Regions from separate parts of the Collibacillus ludicampi genome, predicted to be linked through region 2. Evidence: a T-box and tRNA genes for the amino acid it is inferred to sense, from the RefSeq annotation. Region 2 holds a T-box; the other holds one or more tRNA genes.
What was found. A T-box is a leader RNA that pairs with one kind of tRNA and senses whether it is charged. The one in region 2 lies ahead of DNHGIG_RS00840 (valine--tRNA ligase), so its partner is inferred to be a tRNA-Val.

Region 1 (7,529 bases), 2.6 Mb from region 2:
GCGATCCTCAAAGAAATTGCCCAGGAAGGCAGGAAATACGGGGTTTTTCTGGTACTGGCCACCCAGAGACCGGCTTTGCTCGATGACACGATCACAGCACAATTAAGTACCAAAATTGTGTTTCGTACCGTGCGTGCTACCGACATACAGGTGATTCGCGAGGAGACCGACCTCACGTCGGAGGAAGCGAGCCGCTTGCCTTACCTCCCTTCGGGAACCGCTTTTCTCTCGTCAGCAATTACGGGAAGGACGGTAGCTATACGCATCCGTGTATCGAAAACGACCTCTCCACATGCTAGCAATCCGTTTGAAGAACTGGACGAATCATTTGCAGAACTGGATGCGAAACTTTGGGAGGCACTCACAGATTTGTTGCCGATTGACGCTTTCAATCTCACTGCCTATTTACCGGAGATTTCACGGAAAATGCGCCGCACGATTTCCCACGACGAACTGGCACATGCACTGCAATCCTTTGCCGAAGACGGTCGTCTTCTCGCAGAAAGGACGCCGTTCGGTTTGAGGTACAGGCGGCGGTAAGCACTGGCTTTATACGTTACTCCATACCGTGAGTATCGATATCATTAGATGTTAAGTTTCTTGTGCGGGAAGAGAAGTTTAGATCGACTACAAGCAGGGGAGTGGCTTGTGGTGGGTGTATCGCTTTGCGGCGCAGAGGTGAGTTGAAGGTCGTTCCGCAACCTCTAATAAGAATCCAGGCGGGACGACCTACATCGAACCCAAGCGCAAAGCGATACACCCACTCAAGCACTAAGTTTTAAGATCGATTGGGGGTGAGCGAGCGATGAAATTACTCTATATCACAGATACCCATATCCGCGCAACATCACCGGCAAATCGAACCGATGATTTCATCGAAACATTGAAAGCGAAATTCAGGGAAGTGGGCCATCTGGCACAGATGCACGAAGTGGATGCCATATTGCATGGAGGGGATTTTTTTGATATTCCCAATCCCTCATTAGCAATTTGCGGAGATTTCGTTGCCCTAATGAAAGAATGGGGAAAACCCATCTATGGAATCGCGGGAAATCACGACCTATTTGGTCATAACCCGGATACCTTGTCACGCACGATGCTCGGCTTTATCAACCGCCTCGGTATCGTGCGGCTGATCCATCCTGGTGAGCGCGTCTTTTTGGAAAAAGGAGGCGTGCGCGTACAACTGAGCGGACAACATTATCATTATGAGCTGGATCGCCGCGATCCCCGATTGGACTATTGCATTCAAGAGAAAGAGGCGGATGTGGCGATCCACTTGGTTCATGGCATGCTTCTCGATCGCAAATTCATGGACGGGGTGGCCCATACGGTCGTCGACCAGATCGTAGAAACGGCCGCCGACATGACATTATGCGGCCACAATCACCTCGGGTTTCCCCCGGTTGAAACGAACGGCAAGGTGTTTTATAACCCAGGAGGCTTTGTGCGTCTGTCCAATCACCCCGTAGACGTTCAACGCATACCTCAAGCGCTGCTTATCGACGTGACTGACGGTTCCCTGACGTACCGTGCGATTCCGCTTGAGAGTGCACCGAATGGCGAAGAGGTCATCGATTGTTCGAAGAAAGAAGAGGCGGCATTCATGGAGCAGCGACTTGCACAGTTTGTGCAAGGAATCAAAGCGGCGGGGGATTATAAGGCGGTCGATATCGGAGCGATTCTCAATGAAATTGCTGATCGAGACGGGTTGCCCGCCGATGTGCGCGAGGAAGCGATGAGGCGGATCGCCGCCGCGGAAGAGAGACTGGCGGCAGGGAGTGCGAATCGATGAAGACAATCAAGAAGATCATCATTGAAAATTTCCAGTCACATGAATATAGTGAACTGGAGTTTGATAACGGATTGAATGTGATTATCGGTGCATCCGACCAAGGAAAGTCATCTGTCATCCGTGCGCTTCGATGGGTATTGTACAACGAACCCCGCGGCGCCGATTTTATACGCGTCGGCGCCAATCATGTGCGAGTGACGATTTACATGAATGACGGCTTTATCGTAACGCGTGAGAGAACCCCGTCCAAGAACCGATATATTGTCACAAGTCCGGATGGGGATGAACAGATCTATGAGGGATTTGGGAACAGTGTTCCGCAAGAGGTGATCACTGCTCACGGCGTGGAGAAAATCATGCTGGATGAAGGGGAAGAGAAGATGTTGCATCTCGGCATGCAACTCGATGGCCCTTTTCTCCTTTCAGAATCAGGAGCGGTCAAGGCCAAGGCGATCGGTCGATTGAACGGCGTGCATATTATTGACGCGGCACATCGTGATACTTCCCGTGATCTTGCGCGTTTGCAACAGGATGAGAAAACATACCGCGAACAATTGCATGCTTTGCAAGAAGAACTCGAACAGTTTCAAGACCTCGCCTACCTGGAAAATATACTGTTTCTCGTTGAAGAAAAACAGAATCGTGTGCAGCAGCTTTCCACGAGGCTAGCCAAGCTAAAGCAGTTGCGTGATGCCATGCAGGAAAATCATAGGCAGTTGGAAATCGCCGAACGGGTGTTGCAACAAACGGAAAAGTTAACGGATATTGTTGGACTATGGGAATGCGCGGTGCAAGTGAACGAGAGGGTAAAACGGCTGCGGTTCTTACGTGAGAAACTGCAAAGTATTCGACGTGAACTCGCATATTGTGCAAAAATCGAACAGGAGACAAGAGAACTCGAACGCGCTTCTCAGAAAGTAACGAGTTTACAACAAGTATTAAATAAACATCGACTGCTTCAACAAATGTCAGGGAAGTGGAAGGAAGTGAATCGATCCCTGGCTCTTGTTGAACGTGTCTTGGAACGAACAAAAGATGTGGAAAAGGGGATCCATCTCTATGAACGTTTGATCCGCCTTGGCATGAAACAAAAGACGCTTCGGACTTCTTATGAAAAACTGCGTCTGATTGAGCGAGACACGCAAGTGGTTGAACGCTATTTGACACGCTTGGCGGAAATCGATCGCGCCGAGGAGAAACTTGCTCATTTAACTAAGTTCATCGATCGTCTCCAAAGGCTCGCTTCCTTGCGAAACCAGAAAGCAGAGATTGAAGAACGTCTATTCAGGGCCGATCAATTTCTTAAGGAACATGCACGTGAAATGGAGAAACAATTAAACGCTTACCAGATTTTATTGAAGCGCTCCGGTACATGCCCGGTTTGCTTCTCACCGATCGATGAACATACAACCGAACGGATTTTAGAGGAGTTTACAGGGGGAGTGGAAGATGGAAGAGAAACTCGCGGAACTTAAAGAAGGGCTCACAAAAGCACGTGACTTGCGTTTGCGAGCCGAGACGAAAAAAGAAAATCTGCTCAAGCAGAAGGAAGATATTCTCACGCAGATACAAGCGGAAGATGTTGACCCGGAACAGCTCGATGCGGAAATCAGCAAGTTGGAGAATGAAATCGCAACACTTACGGAGGAGATCCATGCGTTGATTCCCTGGGATTTGATCAAGAGAGGGGAATGATGATGGACATTACAGTCGCAGTCCGCGAACTGCGTGCCGCTTATCATCGCCGACTTGGAGAGCGGGACGCGATCTTGCGGAAAATTGAGCAAACGGAAGCGAAATTGACCCAGTTGCAGAAGGAAATGGAGATCTTGGTGCAGGTGAAAATTTTACTGCAACAATCGTCCCATTTTGCCCGTGAACAGGCGCGCAAGCAGATTGAAGGGATGGTCACGCAAGCGCTTCAATATATATTTGGCGATGAAAACATGGAATTCCGAGTCGAGATTGAAGAAGTGCGCGGTCGCGCGGAAGGCGAATTTTATGTTGTCTCGTTATACGGCGGAGAGATTCCTGTGCAGACGCGTCCTCAAGATGCCAGAGGAGGAGGAGTCGTCGATGTGATCTCACTCGCTTTACGCGCTGCGCTGCTTCAGGCCACACGGATGGAAGGGCCGATCATTCTCGATGAACCGGGCAAGCATGTATCTGCGGAGTACAGTCGGAATGTAGCCCAGTTTCTTAAAGAACTGTCGGCGGCATTCGGACGGCAAATCATCTTAGTCACACATAACGCGGAACTCGCTTCGATGGGGGACGTATCCTATCTGGTAGAACTGCGCGAAGGGCGAAGTCATGTCACGCCTTTTCATGCGACGATGTTGGCGTGATGACGTGGGATTGCGAATGCGAACCCGCACGAATCAAAAAAAGGGGCTTGGTGAACCAGGCCCCACTTTTACATGCGTATCGTACAGAATCACAACTGACGATGCATGGATTTCGGAAAAATGTTTAATTGCACCATATTACCTCTTGAAACATTCTATATATGAATGTATAATGGATGTTGTCAGTCGGGGTCGTAGCTCAATTGGTAGAGCACTGCGCTGGCAGCGCAGGGGTTGAGGGTTCGAGTCCCTTCGATTCCACCATCGACTGGCTCGGTAGCTCAGTCGGTAGAGCAGAGGACTGAAAATCCTCGTGTCGGCGGTTCGATTCCGTCCCGAGCCACCATTTTGATTGATTGGCGCCATAGCCAAGTGGTAAGGCAGAGGTCTGCAAAACCTTTATTCCCCGGTTCGAATCCGGGTGGCGCCTCCAAGTAAACTGCGGGTATGGCGGAATCGGCAGACGCAACAGACTTAAAATCTGTCGGGAATTATTCCCGTGCCAGTTCAAGTCTGGCTACCCGCACCAATCGTATGCGGCTATAGCTCAGAGGGAGAGCACCACCTTGACACGGTGGGGGCCATAGGTTCGATTCCTATTAGCCGCACCAGATCTTATCAATGAGCGCCTTTCACTCAGTGGATTCTGAGTGGAAGGCGTTTTTCTTTTGAACATAAAGGGGTTTTTGACATATTTATTCCTTGATAGTAGCCATTCATGCCGTATGCGGCGGTGCCATATGATCTCCACGAGGCACGAACGGAAAGCATACTCCCTCCAAACTACACTTTTTAGATAGTCCCCAATGCCGCAAGCGGCGCTATCAGAGGATGAAAAGTTTCTTGTGCGGGAATAGAGATTTAAGCTGCCTAATGCAACGGAGTATCTTTTGGGTGGGTTGTATCGCTTTGCAGCGCAGAGGTGAGTTGAAGGTCGTTCCGCTTCCTATTGCTCTCGTAAAGGGGGTATATGCTTTGCGCGTAATAGCGACTTTGAAGGTCGTCTCGCAACATTTGAATAATATTCCATGCGAGACGACCTTCACGGAGCATGAGCGCAAAACATATACCCCAAAGACGACCTTCATCGAACCCAAGCGCAAAGCGATACACCCACCCAAGCACTCATTTTCAAGGTAGGTCTTATTTGAAGAATTCGGACATACATATAGGAAACAAAAGGACAAGCCAAGAAAGTGGAGGTTTTCGATATGGATGTTCTTGTTGTCATGCTTCTGTTGATAATCGCTATGTTATCCGGAGGGGCTTTTGCTACAGGAAATTATTATATTGGATTTTGCGCACTTTCCTTTTCCATGATCTTAATGATTCCCATGTTGACAATGAAGTCAGAACATAAAAAGAGATTGCGGCGAGGAATGATCCGATAAAAAACCATATACGAAATTAAAGAATAAAGATATCAAATGGCCTTTAGCGTTAGATGCTAATGGCCATTCTTGTTGCAGGAGAAGTTCGTTTTGAGTAAGGAAACTTAGATTGGTATATCCTGTTCGTAAAAGAGACGGTTTCTTAGTGTTGTCAATCCGCGATTTGTTCGAGATACTCATAAGCATACGGATTTGAATGATGGGAGGTCTATCATGGAGGATCATATATCGATCACTTCATTAATGTTGGTCGTTGGCATCGCATTTTTAGTCCCTATTCTTCTTCATCGTTTTCGTTTAGGGATGATACCTGTTGTGGTTGCAGAAATCGTTATGGGAATCATCATCGGAAAAAGCGGATTGAATCTGATTACCGAAGATCCCTGGTTAAAGCTTTTATCATTGCTTGGTTTTATTTTTCTCATGTTTCTCAGTGGAGTAGAAATCGATTTTGACCTTTTGAAAAATAAGACCGGCAGAAAGAATCAAAATGTTGCAAATCCATTTGTGATTGCAACATTGGTTTTCATAGGAATTCTCGTCACTTCACTGTTGCTCTCTTATGGGATGGTTTGGGGAAATTTTATTAAAGAACCTTTTCTCATGACGTTGATCATAGCAACGATCTCGTTGAGAGTCGTTGTACCGGTCCTCAAAGAACGGAGGGCTACGGAAACTCCCTTAGGACAGACCATTCTCATCATCGCCGTGTTATCTGATTTTGTAACCATGATTTTATTGTCTGTTTATATTTCGCTTCTTGCACATGATGTCAACAAAGTCATCATGCTTTTAGCCTTTTTTGCTGTTGTCGTCGCTTCGTATTATGTATTTCGCTATTATTCAAGGAGGCAATTGTTCTCCCGTCTGAGAAAAGGGACGATTCAATTAGGCACACGAGCTGTTTTTGCTCTTATCCTCTTGTTTGTGGTATTATCCGAATCCTTCGGCGCGCAAAATATTCTTGGTGCTTTTCTTGCCGGTGTGATTGTCTCTTTGCTATCTCCAAGAAAAGAGTTTCTCCATCAACTGGATTCTTTCGGGTATGGATTTCTGATCCCTATTTTTTTCGTTATGGTTGGCGTAAAGCTAGATATCAGGCAAATTTTCGCGCAACCATCCATGATTATGTTAATCCCTGTCTTGTTAATCGTATTATTGATCTCCAAAATGCTTCCGATTCTCATCTTACGTCGGTGGTATCCCTGGCGAGAAACGATCGGCGCCGGGGTCTTGCTAACATCAACGCTCAGTCTGGTCATTGCAGCCGCCACCGTTGCACACGACCTTGGCTTAATAAAAGACGAGTTAAAAAATGCACTCATTCTGGTCGCGGTGATCACCAGTTTTATTTCTCCTATCCTTTTTAATCGAATCTACCCAAAGAAAGAAGGAAGGAAGAAGAAGATATCCATTATTGGAGCCAACACGATTACATTACCTGTCGCTCTTCGTTTACAAACGGAGGGATTTCAGGTCACTGTCTTTTCCGAATGTGATCAAGGAATAATAAAGGAACGCAGGGAAATATTTAAAAAAATCCCTTTCGTTGAACTTCCGTCCTTAGATCCATCAATTTTACACGATCATGATGTTTTTCAAGCGGATGTAATTGTTGTTGCATCAGAGGATGATCGCCGTAATGTAGAGATCGGTCATCATGCCTTACAAGAAGGAACGGAGCAGGTTGTTGTGCGCGTTGAGAATCCGGAATTGCAAGAGTCCGTGACTGGAGAAAAGATAACGATATTTTCAACCATGTATTCCGTTTGGACATTGTTAAAAGCGATGGTGGAGCATCCAAGTGCAGTCAGGTTGTTTTCCCAGCCAGACGGTTCCATTCAAGAAGTGGTTGTCAAAAATTATAAATATCATCATGTTCCGCTTCATCAGCTGTCGTTCCTGGGGGATGCTCTCATCCTGCGGATTTACCGAATGGATTCCTTCATGATCCCTCATGGTGATACCCGGTTGCACTTAGGCGATCGTCTTTTA
Region 2 (7,529 bases):
GTAACCAAAACCACATCGTGCATGCCGGCAAGCGTACAAGCGTGGAGACAAGCATCTGACACATTGCGTTCGATGAGCAGTTGAATGTCTGCGGGAAAAGTTGTGACGGCAGCATGTTCCGCTTCTTCTTGATGAAGAGATGGAGCGTTCTCCAGCAAGCGTTTTATCAATTGCATCACTTGTTCCGCATCGGCACGCCGCGGTGTTTCCGGTTCCGTTACGATGATTGATTTTGCGAGGGAAAGCCACGGTTCAATCAATTCCGGAACCACTTTATCCTCCAAGATGCCGAGTACAACGATCAATCTTTGTCCGTTGAGCAGTTCTTTTAATGATCGGGCCAATGCATGGGCGCCGTGCGGATTGTGGGCACCATCAAGCAGAATGAGAGGTCGCTTTCCGATCTTTTCTAATCTTCCAGGCCATCTCGTTTGCAAGAGAGCTTCAAGTAATGCCTGCCGATCGATGGAGAGAATGCCTTTTGCTTCGAGGACTTCCATAACGGCAAGCGCTACGCTCGCGTTGATACATTGATGTTCACCCAGCATGGATATGGACACATCATTCCATACCCTTTGCAATCCGTTATAAGTAAACCATTGTCCGTCCCAATCATACTTCGTTCTGTGAGAAATGAAGTCCGTGCCATACACATAAATGTCACACTTTTGCTCTTGCGCTTTGTTCATGATCACATGCAATGCTTCTCCGTCAGCCGCCGTAACTACGGGTACCCCCGGCTTTATAATTCCCGCTTTCTCTGCCGCGATCTCGGATACGGTCGAACCGAGGATATGCATATGATCCAATGCCACGTTGGTGATCACCGAGATGAGGGGATGAACGACATTGGTCGCATCCAATCGGCCGCCGAGTCCTGTCTCCCAAACGACCATATCCACTCCTTCCCTCGCAAAAAAGAGGATCGCAAGCAATGTGACCACTTCAAACTCCGTGGGTTCTCCCATGGGTGTCCGGCAAATCGCTTCAATGTGCGGTTTCACCTTTTCAACAAGGAGATGAAGTGTATCTTCATCAATCTCCTTCCCGTTGATGGACATTCGATCGGAAAATTGGGAGATATAAGGAGATGTGTACAAACCTACACGATATCCGCATGCTTGAAGCATCTTCGCGAGATATGCGCATGTGGAACCTTTGCCGTTTGTACCGGCTACATGTACGAAGCGCAAGGAATGGTGCGGATTCCCTAAGCGCTGCAAGATCGCTTCCATTCTCTCGAGTCCGGGCTTGATACCGGTACGACCGTTAAAACGCGGGAAACTGTGAATATACTCCAAAGCTGAGTCCATGTTGATTGCTCCTTGATTTGATTATACAAAAGCCTTCTTTCGAAACACACGAACGGAAGATTGAGCGGATTACAGAGGAAGTGAAACAGATGCAAGCGTGGAAAAACATCTCCACGCCTGCTAACATCAAGATTTTGAGTCGCTATTCACCAGGTTGGTGGGCGTATGCTTTGCGTTCGAGCTTCGTGAACGCCCACCTAAAGACACTTTTCGTCTTTTGATGGCGCCACTTGTGGTATAGGTGGCTACTCTTGCAACTCGGCAATGCGAGCCCGTACTTTATCCCGCTTCTCTTTATAATCCTTTTCTTTCGCCCGCTCGGCTTCAATCACCTCAGCAGGTGCTTTCTGGATAAAACCGGGGTTGGAAAGTTTCTTCTCGACGCGCTCTACCTCGGCATCCAGCTTTTTCAATTCTTTTTGCAGACGGGCGATTTCTGCATCAATATCGATCAGCCCTGCCAGTGGTAAGTAGAGCTCACAACCGGTCAGGATGGATGTGACCGCCTTCTCCGGTACTGGAAGCCCCTCTTCGATCTCTAGTTTTTCCGGATTGCAGAAGCGGCGGATATAGGCTTCATTTATGAGCAAAATCTTTTGTGCGCGTTCGTTCGTCGGCTTGATCATCAGATGAATGGCCCGGCTAGGCGGAACGTTCATTTCCGCCCGGATGTTACGCACAGAACGGATGATATCCATGATCAGCGTCATATCCTGTACGGCCGATTCATTCACGAATGTCTCAGACGCTTTGGGATACGCGGCAACCACGATGGACTCCCCTTCAACAGGGAGATGTTTCCAAATTTCTTCCGTGATAAACGGCATAAACGGGTGCAAGAGGCGGAGCGACTGATCCAACACATATACCAGAACGTTCTGAGTGATCGTTTTCGCTTCCGGATCATCCCCGTACAAGTACAGTTTTGCCAATTCGATATACCAATCGCACAATTCGTTCCAGATAAACTCGTACAATGCTTGCCCCGCACCGCCGAAATCGTATTCGTCCAAACGGCGATTGACGTCTGCGACCGTTTCGTTTAATCGATGCAAAATCCATTGATCGGCGGTACCGAGTTTTTCCCTGTCTCCTATGCCCGTATATTTGAATCGCTCGTCAAGATTCATCAGGACGAAACGGGAAGCGTTCCAAATCTTATTGGCAAAGTTGCGCGCAGCCTCGACTTTTTCCCAATAGAAACGCAAATCATTTCCTGGGCTCGAAGCGGTCATCAGCATGAAACGGAGTGCGTCCGCACCATATTTTTCAATCACGTCGAGTGGATCGACACCGTTCCCTAACGACTTCGACATCTTGCGTCCTTCCGAGTCGCGGATCAATCCGTGAATGAGCACATCGGCGAACGGCTTCTCACCAGTGAATTCAAGTGCAGTGAAGATCATGCGCGCCACCCAGAAGTAAATGATGTCATAACCGGTTACGAGCACATTTGTCGGATAGTAGCGCTTGAGATCTTCCGTTTCATCCGGCCAGCCCATCGTCGAAAACGGCCATAAAGCTGAAGAAAACCAAGTATCCAATACATCCTCGTCCTGGGTCAATGACCGACTTCCGCAGTGCGGACATGACGTCGGATCTTCCATGGCCACGATCGTTTCTCCGCAATCGCCGCAGTACCAAGCGGGAATGCGATGTCCCCACCACAGTTGTCGCGAGATGCACCAGTCGCGAATGTTTTCGATCCAGTGCAAGTAGATTTTCTCGAAACGGTCTGGGACGAAACGAACGCCTTGGCCGGATTTTTGCAAAGCGATCGCTTTTTCGGCAAGCGGCTGCATTTTTACGAACCATTGTGTCGAAAGGATTGGTTCGACCACGGCTCCGCTGCGTTCGCTATGGCCGACCGCATGTTCATGTTCTTCAATCTTAAAGAGGACACCCGCTTCCTGCAGATCCTGAACGATTTTCTTACGACAAGCAAAGCGGTCAAGGCCTTGGTAAGGCCCTGCTTGTTCATTCATGACGCCTTTCTCGTCCATAACAGTAATTTGAGGGAGATTGTGGCGCAAACCGATCTCAAAATCGTTAGGATCATGTGCAGGTGTAATCTTGACAGCCCCTGAACCGAATTCTTTATCCACATACTCATCGGCAACAATCGGGATTTCACGCCCTATGATCGGAAGGATCACCGTCTTCCCAACGAGGTGCTTATAACGCTCATCTTCCGGATGAACAGCCACCGCCGTATCGCCGAGCATCGTTTCCGGACGCGTCGTCGCCACAACGATATGACCACTGCCGTCGGCGAGCGGATAACGCATGTGATACAAAGCACCTTTTATATTCTTGTATTCCACTTCAATATCGGAGAGAGCAGTTCTCGCTTCCGGATCCCAGTTGATGATGCGTTTGCCGCGATAAATCAGACCTTTTTCATACAATGTCACAAAAACGGTGCGAACCGCGCGCGACAACCCCTCATCCATAGTAAATCTCTCGCGATCATAATCGAGGGAGAAGCCCATCTTGCGCCACTGGTCACGAATCGTACCGCCATACTTTTCTTTCCACTCCCAGACTTTCTCCAAAAACTTTTCACGCCCCAGATCGTAACGGCTGATCCCTTCCTGCCGAAGCATCCCCTCAACGCGCGCTTGTGTAGCGATCCCCGCATGATCCATACCGGGCAACCAGAGGGCATCATACCCCTGCATCCGCTTGCGGCGGATCAAAACGTCTTGCAATGTAAAATCAAGCGCGTGCCCCATGTGTAAGACACCGGTAACGTTCGGGGGTGGGATCACGATACTGTAGGGTTGCTTGCTTGGGTCACCTGTGGCATGAAATCTTTTTTTCGCTACCCATTCTTCATATAATCGTTCTTCCACTTGTTTGGGATCATAAACTGTCGGTAAACTTGTTTCCTTCACGGTGATCACAAGAACTCCTTTCATGAATCATTTCATTACAAAAGCCTCTTTCATCCGTAAGGACGAAAGAGGCTTCTTCCGCGGTACCACCTTGCTTCACATGCAAAAACGCACGTACACTTTCAAGAAGATAACGGATTCACCGGCCGTTCTTACTGTATCGGACTCCTTTCAGAACGGCAACTCCGGGACGACGTTCAAGGCTGAACCTCTAAGGAACCTCACAGCCAAGGGTTCCTCTCTCTGCAGAGGCGACCGCGCCTTTACTCCTTCCCTTCCTCGTTCTTCCGCTATTTTACCTGTATCTCATCTTATACAGAAATGACGCTCCCTGTCAAATCAGGAGCCCTGTTTTTACCGTTTGTTTTTCTTTTTGAATTTTTTCTTCGGACGGTTGGCACGCGCTTTCTTCAATTGCTCCTTTCTCGCTTTGCGTTCCGCCTCCTCCTTCGCCTTCTCTTCTTCTATACGCTGTTTCGTGCGGCTGAAAAACCATGTGACGACAACACCGAGGATGAGCTGCAGGGGAATCAGAACGGAAAGCGCCCAATATAAAATTTGTATCCGCTCTTTGTTGGGGAAGGGAGCGAGAATTTGCTCATAACGAACCCCCGCATAGATCGCAATTCCCAAGAGGACACAAATCAACGAGGCGATAAATCCGCTCCAGAATCCTCTGCCGCTCGCTTTCCGTACCGCGATGTACGAGGCGATCATCATACCGAGCGGAATCGTGGTATTATACCACGTATCCCCAAAGAGCGCGATTCCCCCGGCCAAACCGCCGAAAAGTGCCCCGAGACCGAGTGCCCAAGGCCAATGAATCGGGTCTCCGGTACCTAGAGTCTCCTTCGTCACCCACAACCACTCCCTGACTTGTATGTATCTCGCATCCGCGAAGTTCATTATCATTTTCCACGTACTCGCTTATAATCCTTTCATACGGAATGTTTTTAAACAAAAAAAGCGCGCATGTCGCGCTGCGCGTGAATTCATTTCACCCTGTAGGCTTTAGAATCATAGAATATACCACATCGTAAAGATATCAAGCATCCATTGATGAAGGAGTGTTATCCATGGGATTCTTCTATAATTTACTTCGTTTCGTCAAAATCGTCTTGATTACAGCGATGACGATCCTGTTCTTTCGCGCTCTCCTTTTTCCCAACGCGCTGGATATGCTGGTTCTCTTCCTGTTATCATTCGTCTTGCTCGTCATGTTTATCTCGCGCCCCTTGTAGGAAAAGACGTATCAGTCCTTTTGATTGCCGGGACGAATGCGCTCTTCATCCACCCACAAGCCGTTTTGTGTGGATGTTTTCACATTTTCCTCCATTTTTCTCCCACGTTTCTTTTGTTTCTGTACGCGCGTGAGTACTGCCTGTTCCAGAACTTCTTCATACGCTTTTTGTTCTTCTTCGTTTTCCTCAAGTTGCGGTTGTTGCGGCTGTTCCTGCAGGGTATCTTCTTGTTCAGTCTCTTCCGGTGAAGCAAACTCTCCTTCCATTTCTTCAAAATCGGTCTCTTGGGTATAGGTGGGCATGTGTACAGCCAGGTTATATCTGCCGGCCAAATCCCGAATGAAAATATCCCGTCCCGTTTCCGCCTGTAACGCTTTTGTCAACTGCTTACCGTATTTCTCATCACTCCACCCGCGCAACCCTTCGTAATACCAGGAAACGATCTGTACCGGCTTGAGAGGAAATGCCATATACGCAAGTAAAACATGCATCTCCTCCTGACTCAGCGGACGAACACCCTGATAAATATCGAGGATCGATTGACCCACTTCCACATCCCAACTGTATTTCGGCATATATCGGTGCAGAAACGCTCCGATATCACAAACGGGCGGACCGTAGTGACAATGGTCAAAATCGACGATACTCGCCGTTTTTCCGTCAATGAGTACATTTTGTTTTGAAAATGATCCGTGGCAGAGCGTTTTCGCATCCTTCGCGCTTTCCAAAACTTCATGATAGGGAGATGATTGCAACTGTTCCAACGCGTGTTCCATCAATGTGATCAATTGATCTTTTTGTGCGAGAAAGTGTAAGTCAAATGCGGTCTGACTCGCGCGTTCCGTTGCGAATTCTACATAGCTATCGATCTTTGTTCGGTAGGTCGTCAAAGTTGCCAAAAAGTCACCTTTACCTGCATCCACAAACCCGTGTGCTTCATACCCTTTTCCCGCCTGATGAAGTCGGCCCAACATTTCTGTCGCAATGAACAGGTGTTTCGGTTTTTTCAGTTCCGCCTCCCTGCCAGGCAACCAGTCCGTCAAGTAATACAACCCTTGCATAGTAACCACGTACGGATCCGCATATTTCGTACGGATAAAACGCGGAACATGTGAAAAGCGAGGATAGATATATTCCAGTGCCTCAAAGACAAACTTCAATCGGGCTTCCGAAGTGTTCACTCGTTTTAACATACGATACCCGGAACGGGTTTTTAAACGCAAGACACCGCGAACTTGCCGGGCTCGTTCCGGTATCAGATCATACTCGCGAAGAATCTCTGGATCGTAGCCGGCGTCGACAAATTCTTCGTAAATTTCGCGTTCCTCCCATCGTTCCTTTTTTCCCATGTGAATCCCCCTCACAAGAATTCTCGCAAGTCCCGCATATCAATACGCTTCACAAGTTCCTTAATTTCTTGGTCACGCTCCTTATCTGCCACAAGTAATGAGCGGTCGGCCTGGACGATCAACAGATCCCGCACACCGATGGTCGTAATTAACATATCGTCACTCTCGATGATGCTGCCATACGTGTCGATACCGACATGCAAGCCGTTGACAATGTTGCCTTTGTCGTCATGGGGCAGAAAGCGTTCCAAAGAACGCCATGACCCTACATCATCCCAGGCAAAGTCGGCAGGGATGACTGCGACGTTGTCCGCTTTTTCCATCAATCCGTAATCGACAGACACTTTTTCCATGTTGCGATATTCCTCACGAATGACTTCCTGTTCTTGCGGGGTATCCAATGCATCATAGATTCTCGAGAGGCGCGTGTACATCGATGGCATATGTTGGCGAAACGCTTGTAAAAGAGTCGCCACCCGCCAGACAAACATACCCGAGTTCCACAAATACATCCCTGTTTGCAAGAAATGAAGCGCACGTTCAAAGTCCGGTTTTTCTGTAAATTCCTTTGCCTGGTAGATACGATGGACCCCATCTTGCAAGAGCAAACGTCCGATCTGGATATACCCATACCCCGTTTTCGGTTCTGTCGGGCGAATGCCGAAAGTCACCAACATTCTGCTTGTGTGCGCATACTCCGCCGCCCAAGCGAGATAACGCCTGAAATCC

Region 1: it encodes a tRNA-Val, which carries the amino acid that the T-box ahead of DNHGIG_RS00840 (valine--tRNA ligase) is inferred to sense. The anticodon was not compared.

The regions. Positions count from the first base shown of each region.
Region 1 is NZ_BOQE01000001.1:2,764,898-2,772,426, forward strand. It holds gene DNHGIG_RS14020 (ATP-binding protein) at 1-540, shown strand, start outside; gene DNHGIG_RS14025 (metallophosphoesterase family protein) at 806-1,795, shown strand; gene DNHGIG_RS14030 (AAA family ATPase) at 1,792-3,270, shown strand; gene DNHGIG_RS14035 (hypothetical protein) at 3,245-3,490, shown strand; gene DNHGIG_RS14040 (DNA repair protein RecN) at 3,493-4,143, shown strand; tRNA gene DNHGIG_RS14045 (tRNA-Ala) at 4,332-4,407, shown strand; tRNA gene DNHGIG_RS14050 (tRNA-Phe) at 4,414-4,489, shown strand; tRNA gene DNHGIG_RS14055 (tRNA-Cys) at 4,502-4,576, shown strand; tRNA gene DNHGIG_RS14060 (tRNA-Leu) at 4,585-4,672, shown strand; tRNA gene DNHGIG_RS14065 (tRNA-Val) at 4,680-4,754, shown strand; gene DNHGIG_RS14070 (hypothetical protein) at 5,355-5,534, shown strand; gene DNHGIG_RS14075 (monovalent cation:proton antiporter family protein) at 5,748-7,529, shown strand, end outside.
Region 2 is NZ_BOQE01000001.1:148,071-155,599, forward strand. It holds gene DNHGIG_RS00835 (bifunctional folylpolyglutamate synthase/dihydrofolate synthase) at 1-1,313, opposite strand, end outside; gene DNHGIG_RS00840 (valine--tRNA ligase) at 1,559-4,234, opposite strand; T-box leader at 4,266-4,499, opposite strand; gene DNHGIG_RS00845 (hypothetical protein) at 4,565-5,068, opposite strand; gene DNHGIG_RS00850 (hypothetical protein) at 5,287-5,451, shown strand; gene DNHGIG_RS00855 (CotS family spore coat protein) at 5,463-6,800, opposite strand; gene DNHGIG_RS00860 (mannose-1-phosphate guanylyltransferase) at 6,812-7,529, opposite strand, start outside.